4 regions of the Actinoplanes sp. NPDC023714 genome follow, and region 3 is predicted to be linked to each of the others. Evidence: riboswitches for the same ligand, from Rfam matches in the RefSeq annotation. Region 3 holds a riboswitch; each other region holds the start of a gene.
What was found. Region 3 has a riboswitch for cobalamin ahead of AB0G10_RS22270 (ribonucleoside-diphosphate reductase subunit alpha). Riboswitches for the same ligand answer to the same signal wherever they lie in the genome.
Positions count from the first base shown of each region.

Region 1 (5,314 bases), on a different contig from region 3:
CCGGATGCGGTAGCCGGACGTCTCGGCGATGAGCAGGTACGACTCGTCGGGCGCGAGCACGATCCCGTTGCCGAACTTCAGGTCGGGGATGAGTGTCGTGATGGTCCCGTCCGGGTCGCGGCGCATCAGCCGGCCGGTGCAGGAGTGCTCGATGATGTCGCCGAGGTGTTCCTGGACCGTCCACCGGCTGGTCGAGGTGGTGAACCAGATCGTCCCGTCCCGGCCGCGGACCACGTTGCTGGCGAACGTGAACCCGTCGGCCAGCACCGTGACCTCGCCGTTCGTGATTTCCAGCAGCCCCCGGTCGTGGTCGCAGACGATCACGGCGTCGCCGGCCGGCCACACGCCGAGCGGCCGGCCCCCGGTCGTTCCGAGGACGGTCCGGTCCCCGGTCGACGAGTCGACCCGTACGATCGAACCGTCCTCCAGACCGGTGACCACCGCCCCGTCCGGAGCGAATCGGACGTCCTCCGGACCGTGCCCGCCGGTCGGCAGCCGCTTGCGCACCCGGAACGGCCCGGTCGGACCGGCGTCGGCGAACGGGGGCGGCGTCCACCGCCGGGGCTTGATCACCATGACGAATCCTCCAGGCCGACGGAAACGGCGATAGCTCAGCGGTAGGTCAGCAGTCCGGGCTCGGCTTCCAGGTGCGGGTGCTCGTTGTAGACCGACATCGACAGCCCGCGCCGCCCGCCGATCAGCTTGGTGACGCCGGTGTTCACGGCGACCCGGTTCAGCGCCGTCCACACGGCGGTGACGTCCCGATCGTCGCCGCAGGTCAGCAGCGCCGCGGCCATCGCGATCGGGCCGCCCGAGCTGAACACGACGATCTCCCGGTGTTCGCGGAGCAGTTTCCCGGCCCGCTCCAGGGCGCCGGCCACGCGGTCGCGGAACGCGGGGAACGACTCGGCGTACTCGAGATCGCTCGTCCCCGAGCACCAGCGGCCGGTCGCCTCCTCGAAGATCTCCTGGAAGGCGCGGTCCGGCCGGTCGTGCCCGTTGAGCTCGGCCATCATCGCGGCGCGGTCCCGGAACGCCGGCCGATGCACCTCGACGACGTGCTGGAAGTCGAACTCGTCCCACCCCGGATCGACGCGCGTCTCCACCGCGATCCCGGTTCCCGCCGCGGTCTCCTCGTGCCGGCGCATGGTTCCGCGCAGCACCAGCCCGGGCCGGATCCCGCGCGCCGCGAACGACCGCCCGAGCACCCGCGCCTGCTCATGCCCCCGATCGGAGAGCGCGTCGTAATCGTCCGCCCCGAACGACGCCTGACCATGCCTGACCAGCAACAACTTCGCCAAGATCAAACCATCTTTCGTACGAAGGACAGCGGCAGCACCCGCAGGGCCACCCCGATCGGCACCCACGGCCAGGCCGGCACATAAGCCTTGACCTTCCGCTTCTCGATGGCCGCGACCATCGCGCGTACACCGACGGGGGTGTCCACCATGAACGGCGTCCCCTGCCGCACCCGCGCGTTCATCTCGGACCGGATGTAGCCCGGATAGATCACCGAGACGTCCACGCCGGGGATCCGCTCGGACCGAACCCCTTCCGCGATGGCGGCGACCCCGGCCTTCGTGGCGGCGTAGGTGGTCATCGACCGCCGCATCCCGCGCAGCGCCGACATCGACGAGATGAGGACGAGGTGGGCCCTCTCCTGCGTCCGGAAGATCTCCAGCGCGGCTTCGGTCTGCGCGAGCGCCCCGACGAAGTTCACCATGGCGGTCTCCCGGTTGGCGTCCCACCGTCCCGTGCCGAGCGGCGCCCCCTTGCCCAGCCCGGCGTTCACCACGACCCGATCGATGCGCCCGAACACCGCCGCGAACTCCCGGAACACCCGGAACACCGCCGCGTCGTCGGTGACGTCGAGTTCCCGCACCTCGACCCGCCGCTCCGGAAGCTCCGCCCGCAGCCTCTCCAGCGGCCCGATCCGCCGGGCACACAGCGCCAGGTCGTAACCGAGCGCCGCGAACTGCCGCGCCATCTCCTCACCGAGCCCGGCACTAGCGCCGGTGATCAGAACAACACCCTTGCTCACAGCGGCAACCTACGCACTTCCCGTCGGAAGCGCTACCAGCAAGTAACCTCCGGCGGCTTCATCGGGCGGGCCGCCGGCTCCCCCATCCGGCCAGGAGGAGACCCGAGACCACCAGAACGACGCGCCCAACCAGTCGAATGGCGAACCCGCCGCGCAGTCCCGCGTTGCCGTAGCCCGCGAGCCGGCGGATCGCTCCCTGGCCCCCACGATCAGCATCGCCGTCCTCACGACCCGGCAGTCGCAGAATCACTTCGGTCCCGTTCGCCACCGGCCGTGGGCGGCGGTGGTCGTGGCCGGCCAGGGAAGCAGAGCAGCGCTGCCGAGATCGCAGGCGTCCTGACGGTGTTCCCCGCCGGGGAAGCGGAGTCGGCTGCGACTGGGGATGACGTGGCGGCGGGTTGTGGGCGGCTGTTGTGTATTGCTGCCCGGCAACCGTGGCGCAGCGCAGGACTGCAGTCGAGCGAGCCTGGCTGCAGCACACGGCTGTACCAACCGGCGTGTCACGACCGTCGACTGCAGCCGAGCGAGCCTGGCTGCAGCACACGGCTGTTCCAACCGGCGTGTCACGACCACGGACTACAGCCGAGCGGATTCGGCCGCGGCACAGCGGCCGTGCGTCGTCGTTGGCCCAGTTTGGCTCGGGAGGAGGGGACGGGTCAGGGGTGACCATGCACCATCGCCGGTGGGCGCCGGACGGCCTGGAGTGGGCAGGGGCCCGCGTCGTGCGGGCGGGACGGGGGATGTGCGGTTGGGGGCGGTCTGCGCCCTCGTACTCAAAGGGTTTTCGCTATTTCGGCGCGATTCCGCGCCATGCGGGAGAGGCGGCAGAGGCTGTCGCCGCGGCCAGGCGGCCCGCTGCCGGATCGGCGGCTGGGGCTTCGGTGGTGGCCGGCTGGCGGGTGGACCAGTGCCGGGTGCGGGCGGCGAGGGCAGGCAGGCCCGGATCGTCGAGGGGCCAGCCGTGGGCGGCGTCGTAATCGCGGAAGAGGGCGCGGAACTCGGGGTCGGCCATGGCGGCGAGTTTGTCGGTGGCTCACTGCTGGGCCTGGGCCGGCGCGGCGGACTGGAGCAGGATCCAGAGGTCGCGCTCGAGGCGGGCGGTGCGCTCGCTGATCCCGGCCACGCGCAGCTCGTCGAGGTAGCGGGCCACGTCGGGGGCTACGAACAGCTGGTCGCCGCGCGGTGATCCGGCGGCGGGTGCGCTCCAACTCCTCGGCGTGGCCATCTCCTCCGGGCCGGCGGCCAGCAGCTCGGCGATCCGGGAGCGGGGGACGCCGGCCTGGACCAGCGTACGGATCTGCGTGGCCGGCGTCGTAGCGCCGGCAGCCGGGCGCGAAGAGCGTGCCGCACTCCCGGTTGAGCCGCTCCACGTAGGTCTCCAGCGGGTCCGGCCCGGCCGCCTCCGGGACGGACGGGTCGGCGTCGACGCCGCTCGTGTGGTTGAGCGGATGCCTGATCCGGATCTCGCCGGCGAGCGCGAAGGAAGGGAGGTGCCGTGCGCGACGGCGGCCCGATCGGCGATGTGCTCGACGTCTGCCATACGTCGATCGTCGGCCCTGCCCCTGGGGCAGGGTCAAGGCCCGTTGTGCGGCCGTCCCGGCGACCACTAGGTTGAGGGGGTCTACTGCGGCGACGCGAGGGAAGCCGGTGAGAGTCCGGTGCGGTCGCGCCACTGTGACCGGTCCCGATCAGGGGCCGGAAGTCAGGGAACTCGCCCGCCGCAACCCCACGATCGGGACGCGTCATCCCGTTGGAGGTCTACCCCACCGTGCCCTCGAACTTCCTCTCGCTGCTGTTGCGCGGCCTGCTCGCCGGCTTGATCGCCGGCCTCGTCGCTGGTGCCTTCGCCTACACGTTCGGGGAGACCCACATCGACGCGGCCATCGCCATCGAGGAGGCCGCCGCTCCCCCGGTCGCGCCCGGCACGGTCGAGGAGGAGCCGCTGGTCAGCCGGCAGGGGCAGAAGGTGGGCCTGGTCCTCGCCACCACCCTGTACGGCATCGCCATGGGCGGCCTCATCGCCACGGCGTACACGCTGCTGCGCCGCCGCTTCCGGCTCGCCGACGACGGCCGGGTCGCCCTCGCGCTGGCCGGTTCGGCGCTGCTCGGCGGCGTCCTGGTTCCGTGGATCAAGTACCCGCCGAACCCGCCGGCGGTCGGGGACCCGTCCACGATCGACCAGCGGACCTGGAGCTACCTCGCGCTCCTCGTCCTCGGCCTGGTCGCGGTCTGGGCCGCGGTGGTCGCCGCCCGCACGCAGACCGCCGACTGGCGCCGCGCGGCCGCCGGCGTCGGCGCGTTCCTCGTCGTGGTCGCGGTGGCCTACCTGCTGTTGCCGTCGATCCAGGAGGTGCCGGACACCTTCCCGGCCGCGCTGCTCTGGGACTTCCGGATCGTCTCGCTCGGCGTGCAGGCGGTGCTCTGGACGGCGCTCGGTCTCGCGTTCGCCGCGCTGGTGACGTCCCGCGCCTCGCGCAGGACGTCCGCCGTCATCGGCTGAGCATCGCCCGCCACTGCCGCGCCCGGTCCGCCGGCGGCACCAGCACGCAGTCGCCGCAGGTGCCGCCGCCGGGGATGCGGTAGTAGAGGCAGCAGTTGTTCCGCACCAGGAACCAGCGGTCCCGGCCGGGATCGGGCCGATGCAGGGTCGCGGTACCGGCGAGGGGCGCCCGGGCGAGCAGCTCCCCGACCAGGGCGGCGCTGCCGGCCGCGTGCTCCGGGGCCGCCTGCGCGATCATCGTGTGGGCGCCGCCGAGCGCGGACGCCACGTTGCCCCACAGCACCTGAGGGGAGAGCACGAACCGGGTCCGGAACGCCTCCAGCATCGGCGTGACCAGCGTGCCGATCACCGCGACGAGCGCCGTGGCGTGGTCGGCGGCGCTGGTCTCGAGGTGCTCGTAGACGATCGGGATCGGGCCGCTCGGCACCGGGCGCCAGCCCATCCGGTCCGGGTCGGCCACCGGGACCGCGCCGCCGATCACCGCGGCGGCGAGCGGGGCCGAGACGAGCCGGGCGGTCAGGCCGAGGAAGACGGTGGAGGCGACGACGCGATCCTCGGGGTTGCCGGCGCCCATCCGGTTCAGGAGGCGGCGGGCGTCGCCGACGCGCTCGGCCAGGACGACCGGGTCGGACAGATCGGATATATCGCGATATCGCCGACCCGGCTCCCACACGAAGTACGGCCCGATCCGCGCGGCGGCCGCCAACGCCGTTTCCGCCCGCCCCGTCACACCCGAACGCTATCAACCGCCGGGCTTTCGAGGTCCGGTCCGG
Region 1 covers NZ_JBFAAR010000002.1:511,755-517,068, reverse strand. The annotation lists gene AB0G10_RS10220 (SMP-30/gluconolactonase/LRE family protein) at 1-576, opposite strand, end outside; gene AB0G10_RS10215 (histidine phosphatase family protein) at 612-1,301, opposite strand; gene AB0G10_RS10210 (SDR family oxidoreductase) at 1,304-2,041, opposite strand; gene AB0G10_RS10205 (hypothetical protein) at 2,829-3,053, opposite strand; gene AB0G10_RS10200 (hypothetical protein) at 3,075-3,581, opposite strand; cobalamin riboswitch at 3,642-3,775, shown strand; gene AB0G10_RS10195 (CbtA family protein) at 3,810-4,541, shown strand; gene AB0G10_RS10190 ((2Fe-2S)-binding protein) at 4,531-5,271, opposite strand.
Region 1: another riboswitch for cobalamin. It lies ahead of AB0G10_RS10195 (CbtA family protein); the one in region 3 lies ahead of AB0G10_RS22270 (ribonucleoside-diphosphate reductase subunit alpha).

Region 2 (5,314 bases), on a different contig from region 3:
TAGGCCGCGTACATCAGGCCGGAGCAGTCGAACTGGTCCGGGCCCTCCTCGGACCAGACGTACGGGTCGCCGCGCTGGGCCAGGGCGTATTCCAGCGCCTTGACGGCTCGCGCGTCGGCGCTGCGGCCGGCCTCCGTGCCGGTGAGGTATTCGTCGCCGAGCGCCTGGTCGGCCGCGGTCTGGGTGGTCTCGGCGGCGCTCAGCTCGGCGGCGTTGTCCTGCTCGAGCTTCTGCTGAGCCTTCTGCTTCTGGCTGAGCTGGCCGCTGAGCTTGGTCCACTCCTCGGCGAGTTCGGCGAACCGGGCGTTCGACGTGGTCTGCTCGTCGAGCGCGACCTGGGCGGTGGTCTCGGCGGCCTCGAGCCGGATGGCGGCGGCCTGGTCGGCGGTGTCGTCGCCGCGCTGGAGGCGGGCCAGGGACTCGAGGTCGAGCAGGCCGGAGCCGGTGGCGCCGGGCGGCAGGGCGGCGGCCTCGCGCATCGCGGCGTCGGCGGCCTCGACCGCGGCGGACTGGGCGTTGCGCAGCGCCTCCTGCGCGTCCAGGACCTTCTGCGCCGCGGTGGTGACCTGGGCCTTCACGATGTCGCGGTCCTGGCCGACCCGGATCAGCTGGTCGCCGAGCGTGGCGATCTCGGAGCGGCCCGTCTCGATCTTCTGGACGACCGGGCTCGTCGCGATGCCGGTGATCGAGGTGACGGGGGTGACCGGGGTCGTCGTGGTGGCCGTCGACGGCGTGCCGGGCAGGGCCAGCGAGCCGGTCTGCGTCGGGCGGGAGCCGGTGTCCGGCACGGCGACCGGGACGCCGGGGACGCCGGGAACGGCCGGCGTGGTGGGCGCGGCCATCGCGGGGATCGGCTGGAAGAGCGTGGCGATCGCGGCGAGGACGGCGGCCGGGTAGGCGAGGGTGCGCAGACGTCCGAACGGGCCCAGGCGTGACGGGGCGAACCGTGACCGGATCGCCGATCCGTACCGCAATGCCTTGGACATGAACTCCCCGTCCGCGCTAGTCGTTCCTTAAGGTTCATACCCCAGCCCGCGGACCGGTGTCGATCGAAAGAAGATGAAAACACGCTGAGAAAATTTCGGCTTCTGCGTGCATATCAAGATCACGGCAGGTGCCGCAGGTAACCGGCGCGCACGTCGGATGCCTTCTGTCGGACCCGGCACGTACCCTCGACTCGAGGTGACGGAAAGGGGCTCTCCATGGACTCCGGGCGGAAGCAGGAGCTCGAGGCGAAGGTCTACGCCGGTGAGCGGCTGACCCGCGAGGACGGCGTGGCGCTCTACGAGTCGGACGATCTCTCCTGGCTCGGGCGGCTCGCGCATCACAGGCGGCTCGAGTCGCACGGTGAGCGGGTGCTGTTCAGCGTCGGCGGGGATTCCGGCGACGAGGGGAAGACCGTCTCCTACGGCGACCCCGCCGACCCGCTGGGCTTCATCGGCGAGGCGCTGGCCCTGCGCGAGCGGCAGGACGTGCCGGTCGTCGTCCCGGTGCCGCACGAGTCGGTGATGCCGGCCGAGACGCTGAAGGTGTTCGCCGTCCTCCGTCTCCTCCTCGACGACGTGCCACATCTGCGCGCCCGCGGTGACGCGATCGGCCGTTCCGTCGCGCAGCTGTCGCTGAACTTCGGCGCCGACGATCTGGGCAGCTCCGCGCCCGAGGAGAAGGACGATCTCCTCCATCTGATCTGGGACGCCGGTTTCCAGCCGATCGAGCGCGACGCCGACTACGCGATCGTCGAGGAGCACGCGGCGGCCGTCCCCTTCGCCGCGCGCCGCAGCGAGCCGCAGCGCGTCTGGGCCTGAGACCGCAGCGGGTCTGAGCACGAGAAGGCGGAGAAGAGCAGTGACAGCAGAGGGCGGAGGCGACCGATGACCCAGCAGCAGAGCAGGCGCGGTCTCCGGCGTGACGCCGACGGCCGGCTCGCGACCGTCAGCGACCTGCTGGGCGCGGCGTTCGCCGGGCTCGCGGTCGGCCTGGTCGTCCTGCTGATCTTCGAGGCGATCATGGCGCTCACCGGCCTCGGCGAGTTCGGCTCGTCGAACGGCTGGCTCGTCCTGATCCTGCCGGTCTGGCTCTTCGTCGAGGAGTTCCGCGCCGAGGGCTTCGGCGCGCACCGGGTCGTGGTGGCCGCGCTGGCCGGCGGCTTCGGCGTCGCGCTCGGGATGACGGTGGCCGGTCTCGTCTCGGGGGTGGCGCCGGCCCTGGTGAGCGGAGTGGCCGGAGCGGCGACCGGTACGGTCGTGTACTGCCTGGTCTGGTTCTACGGCCTCCGCTGGCTCGACCATCGGTCGAGCTGAGGAGAGCTGAGGGAGAGAAGAGATGAGTCCCGCCGTCAAATACACGCTCGGCCGGCTCGGCCTGTTCGTGGGTTCCTTCGTCGTGCTGCTGCCGGTTCCTCTGAACATCCTGGTCAAAGCCATGGTCGCGTTCGTCGCGTCGGCGGCGCTCTCGTTCCTGCTGCTGCGGAAGTGGCGTGACGAGATGGCCGAGCAGCTCGGGTCGATCGCCGCGAAGCGCACCGCGGAGAAGGATCGTCTGCGCTCGGCGCTCGCCGGCGACGAGGACGCCGCTGCGGCCGGAGACCGGGTCGCCGCCGCCGACGTCCTGAACGACCGGCCCACCAGCCTCGAGAAGATCAGCCAGGAGCGGGACGGGATCGCCAGCGAGGAAGCGGCGATCAAGCGGGCCAGCGAGACGCGCTCCTAAAAAGCACGACCGCGTTAAAAGGCACTGGAGAACCCACCGACGGCGATCGGGCGCTGCCGGTGAGTTAGCGTTTCAAGGACCGCGCCTCAGCGAAGCCGGTGCGAAACCGGCGCTGTCCCGCAACTGTGATCCCTCCGGAAGCACGCAGCAGTGGAGGTCTAGCCAGGTCGCCTGGGCGCCGGTCGCGACTCAGCGCTCTCGGGGAGGGGCGCCTCGCAGGCGGCGGCCGAGAAGCCCCTGTCGGCGAAGCACCACAGCCCGGCCGACAGGAGGTTCTTGATCATGAAACGACGTCTGCTCACCGCCGCGATCGCGGCGACGGCCCTGGTCCTCGCCGGTTGCGGGGACGGGGGGAACGACGAGCCGGCCACCGCGCCGAGCGCGAACGCGGCATACCCGGTCACCGTCGGCAGCGTGACGCTGGAGGCCCGGCCCGAGAAGATCGTGAGCCTCAGCCCGACCGCCACCGAGATGCTCTTCGCGATCGGCGCGGGCGCGCAGGTCACGGCGGTGGACGACCAGTCCAACCACCCGGCCGAGGCGCCCAAGTCCGACCTCTCCGGCTTCAAGCCGAACGCCGAGGCGATCGCCGCGAAGGACCCCGACCTCGTGGTGGTCTCGAACGACACCGAGAACATCGTGGCCCAGCTCGGGAAGCTGGCGATCCCGGCGTTCGTGGCGCCGGCCGCGGCCACCCTCGACGACACCTACAAGCAGATCGGCGAGCTGGGCACGCTGACCGGCCACGAGGCCGAGGCGGAGCAGGTGAACGCCGGGATGGCCGCGAAGATCGACGAGATCGTGAAGTCGGCGCCGGCCCGGACCACGCCGCTCAGCTACTTCTACGAGCTCGGCCCGGAGCTCTACTCGGCCACCTCGAAGACGTTCGTCGGCTCGGTCTTCAGCAGGTTCGGCATGACCAACGTGGCGGACGCGGCCGACGCGAGCGGCTCGTTCGGCGGGTACCCGCAACTCAGCCAGGAGGCCGTGGTCCAGGCGAACCCGGACACGATCTTCCTGGCCGACAGCAAGTGCTGCCAGCAGTCCGCCGAGACGGTGAAGGCGCGCAAGGGCTGGTCCGCGGTGACCGCCGTGCAGAAGAGTCAGATCTTCGCGCTCGACGACGACATCGCCTCGCGCTGGGGCCCGCGCACCGTCGACCTCGTCCAAGCCGTCGCCGACGCCCTGAACAAGATCCCGGCGTGACCCTGGTCAAGAATCGGAACGAGGCGAGGAGAGCGGGCCTCCGCCCGGTCTGGCTCGTCGCGGGCGTGCTCGCGGTCCTGGTGGCGACGCTCGCGGGCCTCGCCTTCGGCTCGGCCCGGCTCCCTCCGGCGGGGGTCGCGGCCGAGATGCTCAATCTCATTCCGGGCGTACGGCTGGACAGCGGCCTCTCCGAACGCGAGATCGCGATCCTGATGCAACTCCGGCTGCCCCGGGTCGTGCTGGGTCTGCTGGTCGGCGCGATGCTGGCGCTGGCCGGCGCCGCGTACCAGGGCGCCTTCCGCAACCCGCTGGCCGACCCGTACTTGCTCGGTGTGGCGGCCGGCGCCGGGCTCGGTGTCACGGCCGTGATCGTCCTGGGCGCGTCCGCTGCCGTGGAGCTGCCGGTCACCGTACCCATGGCCGCTTTCGCCGGTGCGCTCCTGGCGGTCGCCCTCACCTGGATGCTCGGCGCCGCAGGCAGCCGCAACCGGACGCCGGCCGCGCTGATCCTGGCGGGGGTCGCGGTGTCGGCGTTCCTCTCGGCGGCGCAGACCTACCTGCTGCAGCGGAACGTCGAGTCGCTGCAGGAGGTGTACTCCTGGCTGCTCGGCCGGCTCGCCACGGCGGGCTGGCACGACGTGCTGGTGATCCTGCCCTACGTGATCGTCACGACGGTGATCGTGCTGACCCAGCGGCGCGAGCTCGACGTCCTGACCGTGGGTGACGCGGAGGCGGCGAGCCTGGGCCTGCACCCGCAGCGCAGCCGGTACCTGCTGATCGTCGCGGCGTCGCTGGGCACCGCCGCGGCGGTCTCGGTCTCCGGGCTGATCGGCTTCGTCGGGCTGATCGTGCCGCACACGATCCGGCTGCTGACCGGGCCGAGCTACCGTTCGCTGCTGCCGCTCTCGATCCTCTTCGGCGCCGCTTTCCTCACCCTGACCGACCTGGTGGCCCGGACCGTCGCGGGCGACGCGGAGATCCCGATCGGGGTGGTCACGGCCTTCCTCGGTGCGCCGTTCTTCGTCCTGGTGATGAGGACGAGCAAGGCGATACCGGCATGACCGAGAATTCGATAGAAGTCCGAAACCTCAGCGTACGTCTGGACGGCACGCTGATCGTCGACGGCGTCGACCTGACCGTCGCCACCGGTGAATGGGTCACCATCATCGGACCGAACGGCGCCGGCAAGTCGACGGCGCTGCGGGCGATCGGCGGGCTCCTGCCGCACGAGGGCGAGATCCGCTGGCACGGCCGGGCCATCACCAGCATGAGCCGCCGGGACCGCGCCAAGGCGATCGCCACCGTGACCCAGTCGCCGGTCGTTCCACCGGCCATGGGGGTGTACGACTACGTCCTGCTCGGGCGTACGCCGTACATCCCGCCCCTGGGCCGGGAGTCG
Region 2 covers NZ_JBFAAR010000012.1:203,126-208,439, reverse strand. The annotation lists gene AB0G10_RS37760 (NlpC/P60 family protein) at 1-986, opposite strand, end outside; partial or broken gene AB0G10_RS37755 (aminofutalosine synthase MqnE) at 1,203-1,370, shown strand; partial or broken gene AB0G10_RS37750 (aminofutalosine synthase MqnE) at 1,512-1,805, shown strand; gene AB0G10_RS37745 (hypothetical protein) at 1,872-2,300, shown strand; gene AB0G10_RS37740 (DUF4229 domain-containing protein) at 2,323-2,709, shown strand; cobalamin riboswitch at 2,755-2,886, shown strand; gene AB0G10_RS37735 (ABC transporter substrate-binding protein) at 2,992-3,915, shown strand; gene AB0G10_RS37730 (iron ABC transporter permease) at 3,912-4,976, shown strand; gene AB0G10_RS37725 (ABC transporter ATP-binding protein) at 4,973-5,314, shown strand, end outside.
Region 2: another riboswitch for cobalamin. It lies ahead of AB0G10_RS37735 (ABC transporter substrate-binding protein); the one in region 3 lies ahead of AB0G10_RS22270 (ribonucleoside-diphosphate reductase subunit alpha).

Region 3 (5,314 bases):
TCCGAAATGTCACCCGACGGGGTCGATATCCGTGCGGGCGTCTCGGGCGCTCTCCCGGCGGGCATCGGCGGGCGCAGCGCCGGATCCTCCGCGAGGATCCTTCGCTGCAACTCGACCAGGGCGGGCGAAGGGTCCAGGCCGTGGTCTTCCGCGAGCCTTTCCCGGTACGTGCGGACGACCGTCAACGCCTCCGGAGTACGGCCGGTCGCGTGCAGGGCCCGCATGAGCAGGAGCCGGGGGCGTTCGCGGAGGGGTTGCGCCGTGGCGAGGGCCTCGATCTCGGGCAGGGTCTCGGCCGCGCGGCCGGCGTCGAGGCGGCGTTCGAGGCACTCCTCGTGAAGGTGCCGCCGCCACTCGTTGAGCCGGGCCACGTCCGGGGCGAACACCATCCGGTCCGCCACGTCGGCGAGCGATTCCCCGCGCCAGACGGCCAGGGCTTCGGCGAGCGTGACCGCCGCCGGATCGGACCGCTGATCGCGCGCCCGCCGCACCAGCCGCTCGACGATCTCCACATCGGTGCCGCCGTCGCCGCCGGACAGGTTCAGCCGGTAGCCGCCCGGCTCCCGGCAGATCACCTCACTGCCGGCCTGGCGGCGCAGGCGGGAGACGTAGCTGTGCAGATTCCCGACGGCGTTGTCCGGCGGCCCGGCCTCCCAGAGCGCGTCGATCAGGTCGGCGACGGGGACGGGGCGGCCGCCGGCCAGGGCGAGGCGGGCGAGCAGCACTCGCTGTGGCGCACCGGTGAGCGGGATGACGCGCCCGTCCCGGACCAGTTCGACCGGTCCCAGCACACCCACCCGGATCCCCACGGCGTCATTCTCACCAGTACCCGAAGTCCCCGACCACCACTTATCCACTCCCCGACAATCGATCCGCCACCCCCGGCTGAACGCCAGCGCTCACCCGACGCCCGAATTGTCGCCCTCTCGTACAGCCAAGCCAAACCATGCAGCCGGACCGAGCGACCCAGCTGACGATCAGCTACGGGCGATAGGGTCTGGCGGTGCGGACGAAGCAGCAGCTGACCGAGGACATTCACCGCGAACGGCGAGCTGCCCTGGTGGTCAACGCCAAGTCGCGGCGCGGCCGGCAGTTCTACGAGGACGCGCACGACCGGTTGCTGCGGGCGGGTTTCAAGCTGCTCGGCGCCTACGCCGTCGAGGGCGACCTCGAGCAGAGCCTGCAGAGGGCGATCGACCTGGGCCCGGACCTGCTGGTGGCGGGTGGCGGTGACGGCACGATCAGTACGGCGGGCCGGATGCTGGCGCACCGGGACATGGCGCTCGGCCTGCTGCCGCTCGGCACCACGAACAACTTCGCGCGGACGGTCGGCATCCCGCCCGATCTGGACACGGCGGTCACCACGATGACCGAGGGCCTGGTGATCGATGTGGACCTCGGGATCGCCGGGGACATGCCGTTCACGAACCACGTCGGCATCGGCCTGTCCGCCGAGGTGATGATCAACGCACCGAGCCGGCTCAAGCGGGCGGTCGGGCGCCTCGCCTACCCGATCACCGCGCTGGGGCTGCTGACGAGGCACCGGCCGCTGCGGGCGACGGTCCGGGCCGGCGGCGGGGAGATCGTCTTCGAGACGCATCAGGTGTACGTGGCGAACGGCGGCTTCCACGCCGGCCGTCCGATCACGGCGGACGCGCACGCCGACGACCGGCTGCTGGTGGCGTATCCGGTGGGCGGCGCGACCCGGCGGGAGCTTCTGCGCGAGACGGCCCGGAATGCTTTGACGGGGCACCGCCGTACCCTGCATGAACGTCCTTTCCTGGCGGTCGGCGAACTGTGGCTGGAGACGGACCGTCCAGCCGCCGTCGAGGTGGACGGCGAGCCGTGCGGGAGGACGCCGCTGCGGATCGCCCTCGATGCCAACGCCCTGCGGATCATGGCCCCGCCGGGTACTGAAGATCACTGACCCGCCCTTTTAAGATCACACACAGCATGTTGGGTTGCGGAAACGCGCACCGACCCAGATATGGTGTCTCCCGCAGCTGGTTCGGCCCCGCGCGAGCGGACGCCGAGGCAAGAGGGAATCCGGTGTGAGTCCGGAACTGCCCCGCAGCGGTCAGTGGGAACGACCGCCGTCAGTAAGCACTGGGCGCAAGCCTGGGAAGCGACGGCCAGTAGGTGGCTCTACCGAGCCGTGCCCACGAGTCCGAAGACCTGCCAGCGCGCCGCATGCCATCCCGGCGTGCGGCGGTCGGAGGTCGCGCGGGACGACCGACGCCGAATGAGCCGGCGACTGAGTCGCGACCGGCCGGCGTCTCCCCGTGCCCGAAGACCATGGGCTCGCGAGGAGAGAGCGACAGACAGCGATGACGCTGACACCGGAGAAGACCGGTGTGCCGGAGCAACGCAGGCACGCCATGCAGGTCCGCAAGCGCAACGGCGAGACCGAGCCGGTCGACGTCAACAAGATCGTCACAGCGGTCGAGCGCTGGGTCGCCGACCTGGACGAAGTGGACCCGCTGCGGGTCGCCACCAGGACGATCAGCGGCCTCTACGACGGCGCCACCACGGCCGAGCTGGACAAGCTGTCGATCCAGACGGCCGCCGAGCTGATCGGTGAGGAGCCGCAGTATTCCAAGCTGGCGGCCCGTCTGCTCGCCGAATACAACGCCAAAGAGGTCGGCGAGCAGGGCATCACGACGTTCAGCGAGTCGATCAAGTGCGGTCACGACGAGGGCTTGATCGGCGATGAGACAGCAGCATTTGTCGCGAAAAATGCGGACAAGCTGGATGCTGCGATCGACGATGACGCCAACCTGCGGTTCGAATACTTCGGCCTGCGCACCGTCACCGACCGCTACCTCCTGAGGCACCCCACCAAGCGGACGATCATCGAGACCCCGCAGCACTGGCTCCTCCGCGTCGCGTGCGGGCTCTCCGAAGACGCCGACGAGGCGATCGGCTTCTACCGCCTCATGTCGAGCCTCGCCTATCTTCCCAGCTCACCGACGCTGTTCAACGCGGGCACCCGGCACACCCAGATGTCGAGCTGCTTCCTCGTCGACTCCCCCCGGGACGAGCTCGACTCGATCTACGAGCGCTACCACCAGGTCGCGAAGCTGTCGAAGTTCTCCGGCGGCATCGGCATCTCCTGGTCGCGGGTGCGGGGCCGGGGCGCGCTGATCCGGGGCACGAACGGCCGGTCGAACGGCATCGTGCCATTCCTCAAAACGCTCGACGCCGGGGTGGCCGCGGTCAATCAGGGCGGCCGGCGCAAGGGTGCCGCGTGCGTCTATCTGGAGCCGTGGCACCCCGATGTCGAGGAGTTCCTGGAATTGCGGGACAACACGGGCGAGGACTCCCGGCGTACACATAACTTGAATTTGGCGAATTGGATCCCGGACGAATTCATGCGCCGGGTCGAGGCCGATGAAGATTGGTCGTTGATCGACCCATCCGATGCCCCTGAGCTGCCCGATCTCTATGGCGACGCCTTCACCGAGGCCTACCGGCTCGCCGAGAAGAAGGCCGTGAAAACCATTAAAGCCCGAGATCTGTACGGGCGGATGATGCGCACCCTGGCCCAGACCGGCAACGGCTGGATGACGTTCAAGGATCCGTCGAACCGCCTGTCCAATCAGACCGGAGCGCCCGGGAACGTCATTCACCTCTCCAATCTCTGCACCGAGATCCTCGAGGTGAACAACGACGACGAGACGGCGGTCTGCAACCTCGGCTCGGTGAACCTGGGCGCGCACGTGACCGCCGCGGGCGTCGACTGGGAGAGGCTGCGGGAGACCGTACGCATGGCGGTGGTCTTCCTGGATCGGGTCATCGACATCAACTACTATCCGGCGCGGCAGGCGGCCGCGTCGAACCCGCGCTGGCGCCCGGTCGGCCTCGGCCTGATGGGCCTGCAGGACGCGTTCTTCACGCTGCGGCTGCCGTTCGACTCGCCGGCCGCGCGCGAACTGTCCACCCGGGTCCAGGAGGAGATCTTCCTGACCGCGCTGGAGTCGTCGGCGGCCCTCGCGGCCCGGTTCGGCGCGCATCCGGCCTATCCGGAGACCCGGGCGGCCCGGGGTGATCTGCACCCGGACCTGTGGGGCGCCACGGTCACCCAGACCGCCCGATGGGAGGCGCTGCGGGAGTCGATCGCCGAGCACGGTCTGCGCAACTCGCTTCTGGTCGCGATCGCCCCGACCGCCACGATCGCGTCCATCGCGGGATGCTACGAATGCATCGAGCCGCAGGTCAGCAACCTGTTCAAGCGAGAGACCATGTCCGGCGAGTTTCTTCAGATCAACACCTATCTGGTACGGGAACTGAAGGCCCGGAATCTGTGGACCGCCCCCATCCGGGAGGCGATCAAGCGCGCCGAGGGGTCGGTGCAGGGCATCGCCGAGCTCCCCGCCGACGTGCGCGAGCTGTTCCGGACGGCGTGGGAGCTGCCGCAGCGCGCGCTCATCGACCTCGCCGCGGCGCGGGCGCCCTACATCGACCAGTCGCAGTCGCTGAACCTGTTCCTGGCGGCGCCGACCATCGGCAAGCTCTCGTCGATGTACCTCTACGCCTGGAAGTCCGGGCTGAAGACGTCCTACTACCTGCGGTCGCGTCCCGCCACACGCATCCAGCAGGCGACGGTGTCCTTGATCCCCGCGCTCACGCCCGCTGACGTTTGCTCCCTCGAAAACCCCGAGTCCTGTGAGGCCTGCCAGTAATGCTGCTCGACCCCGGAATGGACCTGACCCTGCGGCCGATGAAGTACCCGCACTTCTTCGACCGCTTCAAGGACGCCATCAAGAACACCTGGACGGTCGAGGAGGTCGACCTGCACTCCGACCTCGCCGACCTGGCCCGCCTGTCGGACGCGGAGAAGCACCTGGTCTCCCGGCTCGTCGCGTTCTTCGCCACCGGCGACACCATCGTGGCGAACAACCTGGTGCTCAACCTCTACCAGCACGTCAACTCCCCGGAGGGCCGGCTCTACCTGTCCCGGCAGCTGTTCGAGGAGGCCGTGCACGTCCAGTTCTATCTGAACCTGCTCGACACCTACGTCCCCGACCTGGACGAGCGGGCCGCCGCGTTCGCCGCCGTCGAGAACATCCCGTCGATCGCGCGCAAGGCCGAGTTCTGCTTCAAGTGGATCGACTCGGTCTTCGAGCTGCGGGCGCTGAAGACCCGCGAGGACCGGCGCGCCTTCCTGCTCAACGTGATCTGCTTCGCGGCCTGCATCGAGGGCCTGTTCTTCTACGGGGCTTTCGCGTACGTCTACTTCCTGCGCTCCCGCGGCGTCCTGCAGGGCCTCGCGTCCGGCACCAACTGGGTGTTCCGCGACGAGAGCATGCACATG
Region 3 covers NZ_JBFAAR010000004.1:653,335-658,648, reverse strand. The annotation lists gene AB0G10_RS22280 (BTAD domain-containing putative transcriptional regulator) at 1-809, opposite strand, end outside; gene AB0G10_RS22275 (YegS/Rv2252/BmrU family lipid kinase) at 1,004-1,927, shown strand; cobalamin riboswitch at 1,988-2,198, shown strand; gene AB0G10_RS22270 (ribonucleoside-diphosphate reductase subunit alpha) at 2,328-4,682, shown strand; gene AB0G10_RS22265 (ribonucleotide-diphosphate reductase subunit beta) at 4,682-5,314, shown strand, end outside.

Region 4 (5,314 bases), on a different contig from region 3:
TCGGTTCCGGGGAGGGGTTCGGGGGCCAGCCTGTCCAGCTCGGCCACCACGTCGAGGACCGCCAGGGCTGACTGCTCGACGAGGGGTCGGAGCTTGCGGTAGAAGGCGGCGTCGTCCGGGTTCGGTGGGGTGTGGCGGCTGATCGGTACGAGGGCTGCCGCCTCGTCCAGGTCGGGGAGTTCGCCGAGCGCGTGCCGGGCCAGCAGGCAGGCGCCCAGGGCGGTGCCCTCCGGGGTGTCCGCGACCGCTACCGGCAGGTCCAGCGCCGACGCGAGGATGCCGGTCCACAGTTCGGACGCGACCGCGCCGCCGGTGGCCCGGATCTCGGTGAGCGTGTTGCCTTCGGCGTCGAAGGAGTCCCGGACCAGCGCCAGCTGCTGGCAGACACCCTCGACGGCGGCACGGACCAGGTGTGGCCGGGTGTGCTCGCGGCGCAGGCCGAGGTAGGCGCCGCGCAGCCCGGGACGCCACCACGGCGCCCGCTCGCCCAGCAGGTACGGCAGGCACAGCAGCCCGTCGCTGCCGGCCTTCACCCCGGCCGCCTCCAGCAGCAGCGCGGCGTCCCGCTCGTCGGCGTCCTCGCCTTCGGCGCCGGGGCGTTCGAACCCGGCCGCGAAACTCTCCCCGGCCCAGCGCACCACCGAGCCGGCGTTGTTCACCGCCCCGCCGATCACCCAGCGGTCCTCGGTCAGCGCGTAGCAGAACAGCCGCCCCGCCTCGTCACTGGTCGGCCGGTCGACGACGGTGCGCAGGGCGCCGCTGGTGCCGAGCGAGACGGCGGCGATCCCGGCCGGGGTGGCGCCCACCCCGAGGTTCGCAAGGGGCCCGTCGGCCGCCCCGATGATCAGCGGCACGCCGGCGTCGAGCCCGGCCGCGCTCGCCACCTCCCGCTTCAACCGCAACGACGTGGTCGTGGGTACGACCTCAGCCAGTTGCTCCCGGCGTACCCTCGCTGTTTCCACGGCCTCGGGGTCCCACTGCCGTGAGTGGATGTCGTAGAGGCCCGTGCCGGAGGCGACCGAGAGGTCGACGACGAACGGGGCCTCCGCGAGCGCGGCGACCACCAGCTCCTTCACGCCACCCCAGCGTGGCGTGTCGCGCAGCGTGCCCGGCTCGTTCTCGGCGAACCAGGCCAGTTTCGTGAGCGGCGACATCGGATGGACCGGCGTGCCGGTACGGGCCTGCAGAGCCTTCTTGTCCGCGATCCGCTCGGCCTGCTCCGCGGCCCGGTTGTCCGCCCAGGTGATCAGCGGCCCGAGCGGCCGGCCGTCCGCGGCCATCGGCACGAGCGCGTGCAGGAACGCGCTCAGACCGATCGCGATCACCCGGTCGCCGTTCTCCCGGCACTCCTTCGCGACGTCCACGAGCGCCTTGATCGCGGCGGCGGCGAGCTGCTCGGGGTCGAGCTCCGCCCGTCCCGGCCCGGGCACCGACAGCGGATAGTGCACGCTGGTCAGCGCCCTGAGCTCCCCGGCCGGACCGGTGGCCACCCCCTTCGTGGCGGTGGTCCCGGTGTCGATCCCGATCACGACGTCCATGTGCTGCCTCCCTGAGCCGTCCCGCCGCGTCAATACCCGTCTGACATCCTTCCCCACCCATCGGGTTGCCGCCCTCGGCATCCCGCGCCGGCCTTCCCTCCCGCCCGGAACACCGCCCGGAGCACCGGCCGGAACACCGCCCGGCACCAGCGGCGACGCCGGCCGGGGAGGGATGCGGAGGGCGGGACGGGTCAGGGGTGACCACGCACCTCACGCGAAAGACGCGTCACGGCCTCGACCCCCCGCTGCGCCCGCGTCGACGGGCGGGGGCGGCCGGACCTGCGGTCGTGGACGGCTTAGGTCCGTACCCTAAAAAGATCTTGATGAGGGACACCCCGCGTTGACGCCGCACCCGGGCGTAGGAAAGAGTGACCATGAGCGGTAGCGGAGGAACCCGGTGCGAGTCCGGGACGGTCCCGCCACTGTGACCGGGGAGCGAACCGCCACGACAGCCACGGCGACTACGGCCGGAAGGCGCGCGGGGAACGTCGATCCGGGAGTCAGGAGACTCCGGCCGCTCGTTTCGGCCGTCGCGCGGGCGTGGACACCCGCCGGAAGGGATCTCCCGTGACTACTCCGTACCCGTTCTCGGCCGTCGTCGGCCTCGATGACCTGCGCCTGGCGCTGCTGCTCACCGCCGTCTCGCCGGCGGTCGGCGGGGTGCTGGTGCGCGGCGAGAAGGGCACCGCGAAGAGCACCGTCGTACGGGCGCTGGCCGGGCTGCTGCCGAGCATCCGGACGGTGCGCGGCTGCCGGTTCGCCTGCGACCCGGCCGCGCCCGACCCGGACTGCCCGGACGGCCCGCACGCGATCGACAGCCCGGCCGGCGAGCGCCCGGCCAGCCTCGTCGAACTGCCGGTCGGCGCCACCGAGGACCGGGTCGTCGGCACCCTCGACATTCAGCGGGCGCTCAGCGACGGGGTGAAGGCCTACGAGCCGGGGCTGCTGGCCGCCGCGCACCGGGGCGTGCTCTACGTCGACGAGGTCAACCTGCTCCCGGATCATCTGGTGGACCTGCTGCTGGACGCGGCCGCGATGGGCCGGGCCCACGTCGAGCGGGACGGGGTGTCGGTCAAGCACGCGGCCCGGTTCCTGCTGGTCGGCACGATGAACCCGGAGGAGGGCGAGCCCCGCCCGCAGCTGGTCGACCGGTTCGGCCTGGTGGTGAACGTGGCCGCGCCCCGCAACGCCGCCCAGCGCGCCGAGGTGGTCCGGCGGCGTCTCGCGTACGAGGCCGACCCGGACGGTTTCGCGGCCCGCTACCGGGACGCCGAGCGGGATTACGCCGCCCGCATCGCCGAGGCCCGCGCCCTGCTGCCGTCGGTGAAGCTGCCCGACGCCGAACTGGACCGGATCGCCCGGGTGTGCCTGGCCTACGGCGTCGACGGCATGCGCGCCGACATCGTGGTGGCCCGGTCGGCGGTCGCCCTCGCCGCCTGGAAGGGCCGCGACGTGGTGAACGCCGAGGATGTCGCCGACGCCGCGCGCCTGGCCCTCCCGCACCGCCGCCGTACCGATCCGCTGGACCCGCCCGGCACCGACGAGGAGAAGCTCGAGCAGGCCCTGGCCGAGGCCGAGCGTCAGGCACAGGAGGACGACGACGATCCGGAGGGCGGCGACGATCCTGAGGGGGAGGGCCCGCCTGACGGCGGAGGGCCGCAAGGTCCGTCGGGCGGCGGCGGGTCAGATCCTTCGGGTACGGGCGGAAGCCCCGCTCCGGACGCGTCCTCAGCTCCGCAAGCGGGCGGGCGCCCGGAGACTCAGGAGTCGCGCGGCCCGGCCCCGGACGATTCCCCGCAGCAGACCCCGCAGCCGGACGCCCCTGGACAGTCCACGGCGGGCGCCGTCGCGTCGGCCGGGCAGGCCTACCGCACCCGCACCCTGACGATCGCGGCCCGTGGCGAGGGCGGTCACGCGGGCCGGCGTTCCCCCGCCTTCGCCCGCCGGGGGAGGGTGGTCGGCAGCCGCCCGCCGCTCGGCAGGCTTGCCGGGGCACCCCACCTGCCCGCCACCCTGCGAGCCGCGATCGAGAGGTCGGCGCTGGAGTCCGGCGCGGCGGGGGACCTGCGCGTGATTCCGCGGGATCTCCGGGAAGCCGTCCACGTGGGACGCGAGGCCAACCTCGTCCTGTTCGTCGTGGACGCCTCCGGCTCGATGGCGGCCCGCAAGCGCATGACGCTCGTCAAGACGGCGGTGCTGTCGCTGCTGCGGGACGCTTACCAGCGGCGGGACCGGATCGGCATGATCACGTTTCGGGGGGCGGAGGCCGAGGTGGTGCTGCCGCCCACGTCCAGTCACGAGGTGGGCGTCATGCGGCTGGCCGCGTTGCGGACCGGGGGGCGTACGCCGCTCGCGGCCGGCCTCCGCGCGGCGGCCTCCACGATCGCCACCGAGCGCCGCCGGGATCCGCGCCGCCGTCCGCTGCTGATCCTGGTGACGGACGGCCGGGCCACGAGCGGCCCGGACCCGCTGCTGATGGCCCCGGCCCTGAACGGCGTCGCCTCCGTGGTGGTGGACTGCGAGTCCGGTCCGATCCGCCTCGGTCTCGCGGTGAAGCTGGCCGCGGCGCTGAAAGCCGACGTCATGCCGCTGGAGCAGCTCCAGGCGGCGGTGGAGAACCGTCCACAGGCGACGGCAGACCGCGCCTACCGCCGGGCGGCGTGACCGCGAGCCGCCGGAAAAGGCCGGGCGGCGGACAGGGCCGGGCGGCGGACGCGGCGCGGCGAACAGAGAGCCGGCGGCGATACAGAGCCGGGCGGCGGACAAGGCCGGGCGGCGGCAACGGCAAGGCAGCGAACACCAGCCCGCAGCAAGCATCCTATCTTCCTAGGACGGCTTAAAGGGCGTGGGGACGGGCGCTGACCTCCCGTACACGAGAAGGGTCTGAAAATGCCACAAGGGAAAGTGACCGTCACTCCGGACGACGGGCTCACCACGCGCCAGCGCCGGCGGCAGGCGGTGTTCGCGGTGCACACGGGCGCGGGCAAGGGCAAGAGCACCGCGGCGTTCGGGATGGCGCTGCGGGCGTGGAGTGCGGGGTGGCCGATCGGCGTGTTCCAGTTCGTGAAGTCGCAGAAGTGGAAGGTCGGCGAGGAGTCGGCGCTGAAGGCCCTGGACGGCGTGAACGGCACGCCGGTGACCTGGCACAAGATGGGGGAGGGCTGGTCCTGGATCCAGCGGGCCGGCACCGAGCGCGACCACGCCGCCGAGGCCGCCGAGGGCTGGGCGCAGATCAAGCGGGACCTCGCGAACGAGACCTATAAGTTCTATGTGCTGGACGAGTTCACGTACCCGATGAAGTGGGGCTGGGTGGACGTCCAGGACGTGATCGCGACGCTGAACGACCGGCCCGGCACGCAGCACGTCGTGATCACCGGACGGGACGCGCATCCGGATCTCGTCGCGGCGGCGGACCTGGTCACCGAGATGACGAAGGTGAAGCATCCGATGGACGCGGGCCGCAAGGGACAGCAGGGCATCGAATGGTGAATCGTGTCGTGATCGCCGCGCCCGCCTCCGGGCACGGCAAGACCACCGTGGCGACCGGGCTGCTCGCGGCGTTCCGGAGGCGTGGGCTCACCGCGGCGCCGTTCAAGGTGGGCCCGGACTACATCGACCCCGGCTACCACGCTCTCGCGGCGGGCCGCCCGGGTCGCAACCTCGATCCGGTGCTGGTCGGCGAGGAACTGATCGGGCCGCTGTTCGCGCACGGTGCGCAGGGCGCCGACATCGCGATCGTCGAGGGCGTCATGGGGCTCTACGACGGGCGTACCGGG
Region 4 covers NZ_JBFAAR010000007.1:33,684-38,997, forward strand. The annotation lists gene AB0G10_RS28235 (gluconokinase) at 1-1,538, opposite strand, end outside; cobalamin riboswitch at 1,926-2,049, shown strand; gene AB0G10_RS28240 (VWA domain-containing protein) at 2,106-4,202, shown strand; gene cobO (cob(I)yrinic acid a,c-diamide adenosyltransferase) at 4,428-5,027, shown strand; gene AB0G10_RS28250 (cobyrinate a,c-diamide synthase) at 5,021-5,314, shown strand, end outside.
Region 4: another riboswitch for cobalamin. It lies ahead of AB0G10_RS28240 (VWA domain-containing protein); the one in region 3 lies ahead of AB0G10_RS22270 (ribonucleoside-diphosphate reductase subunit alpha).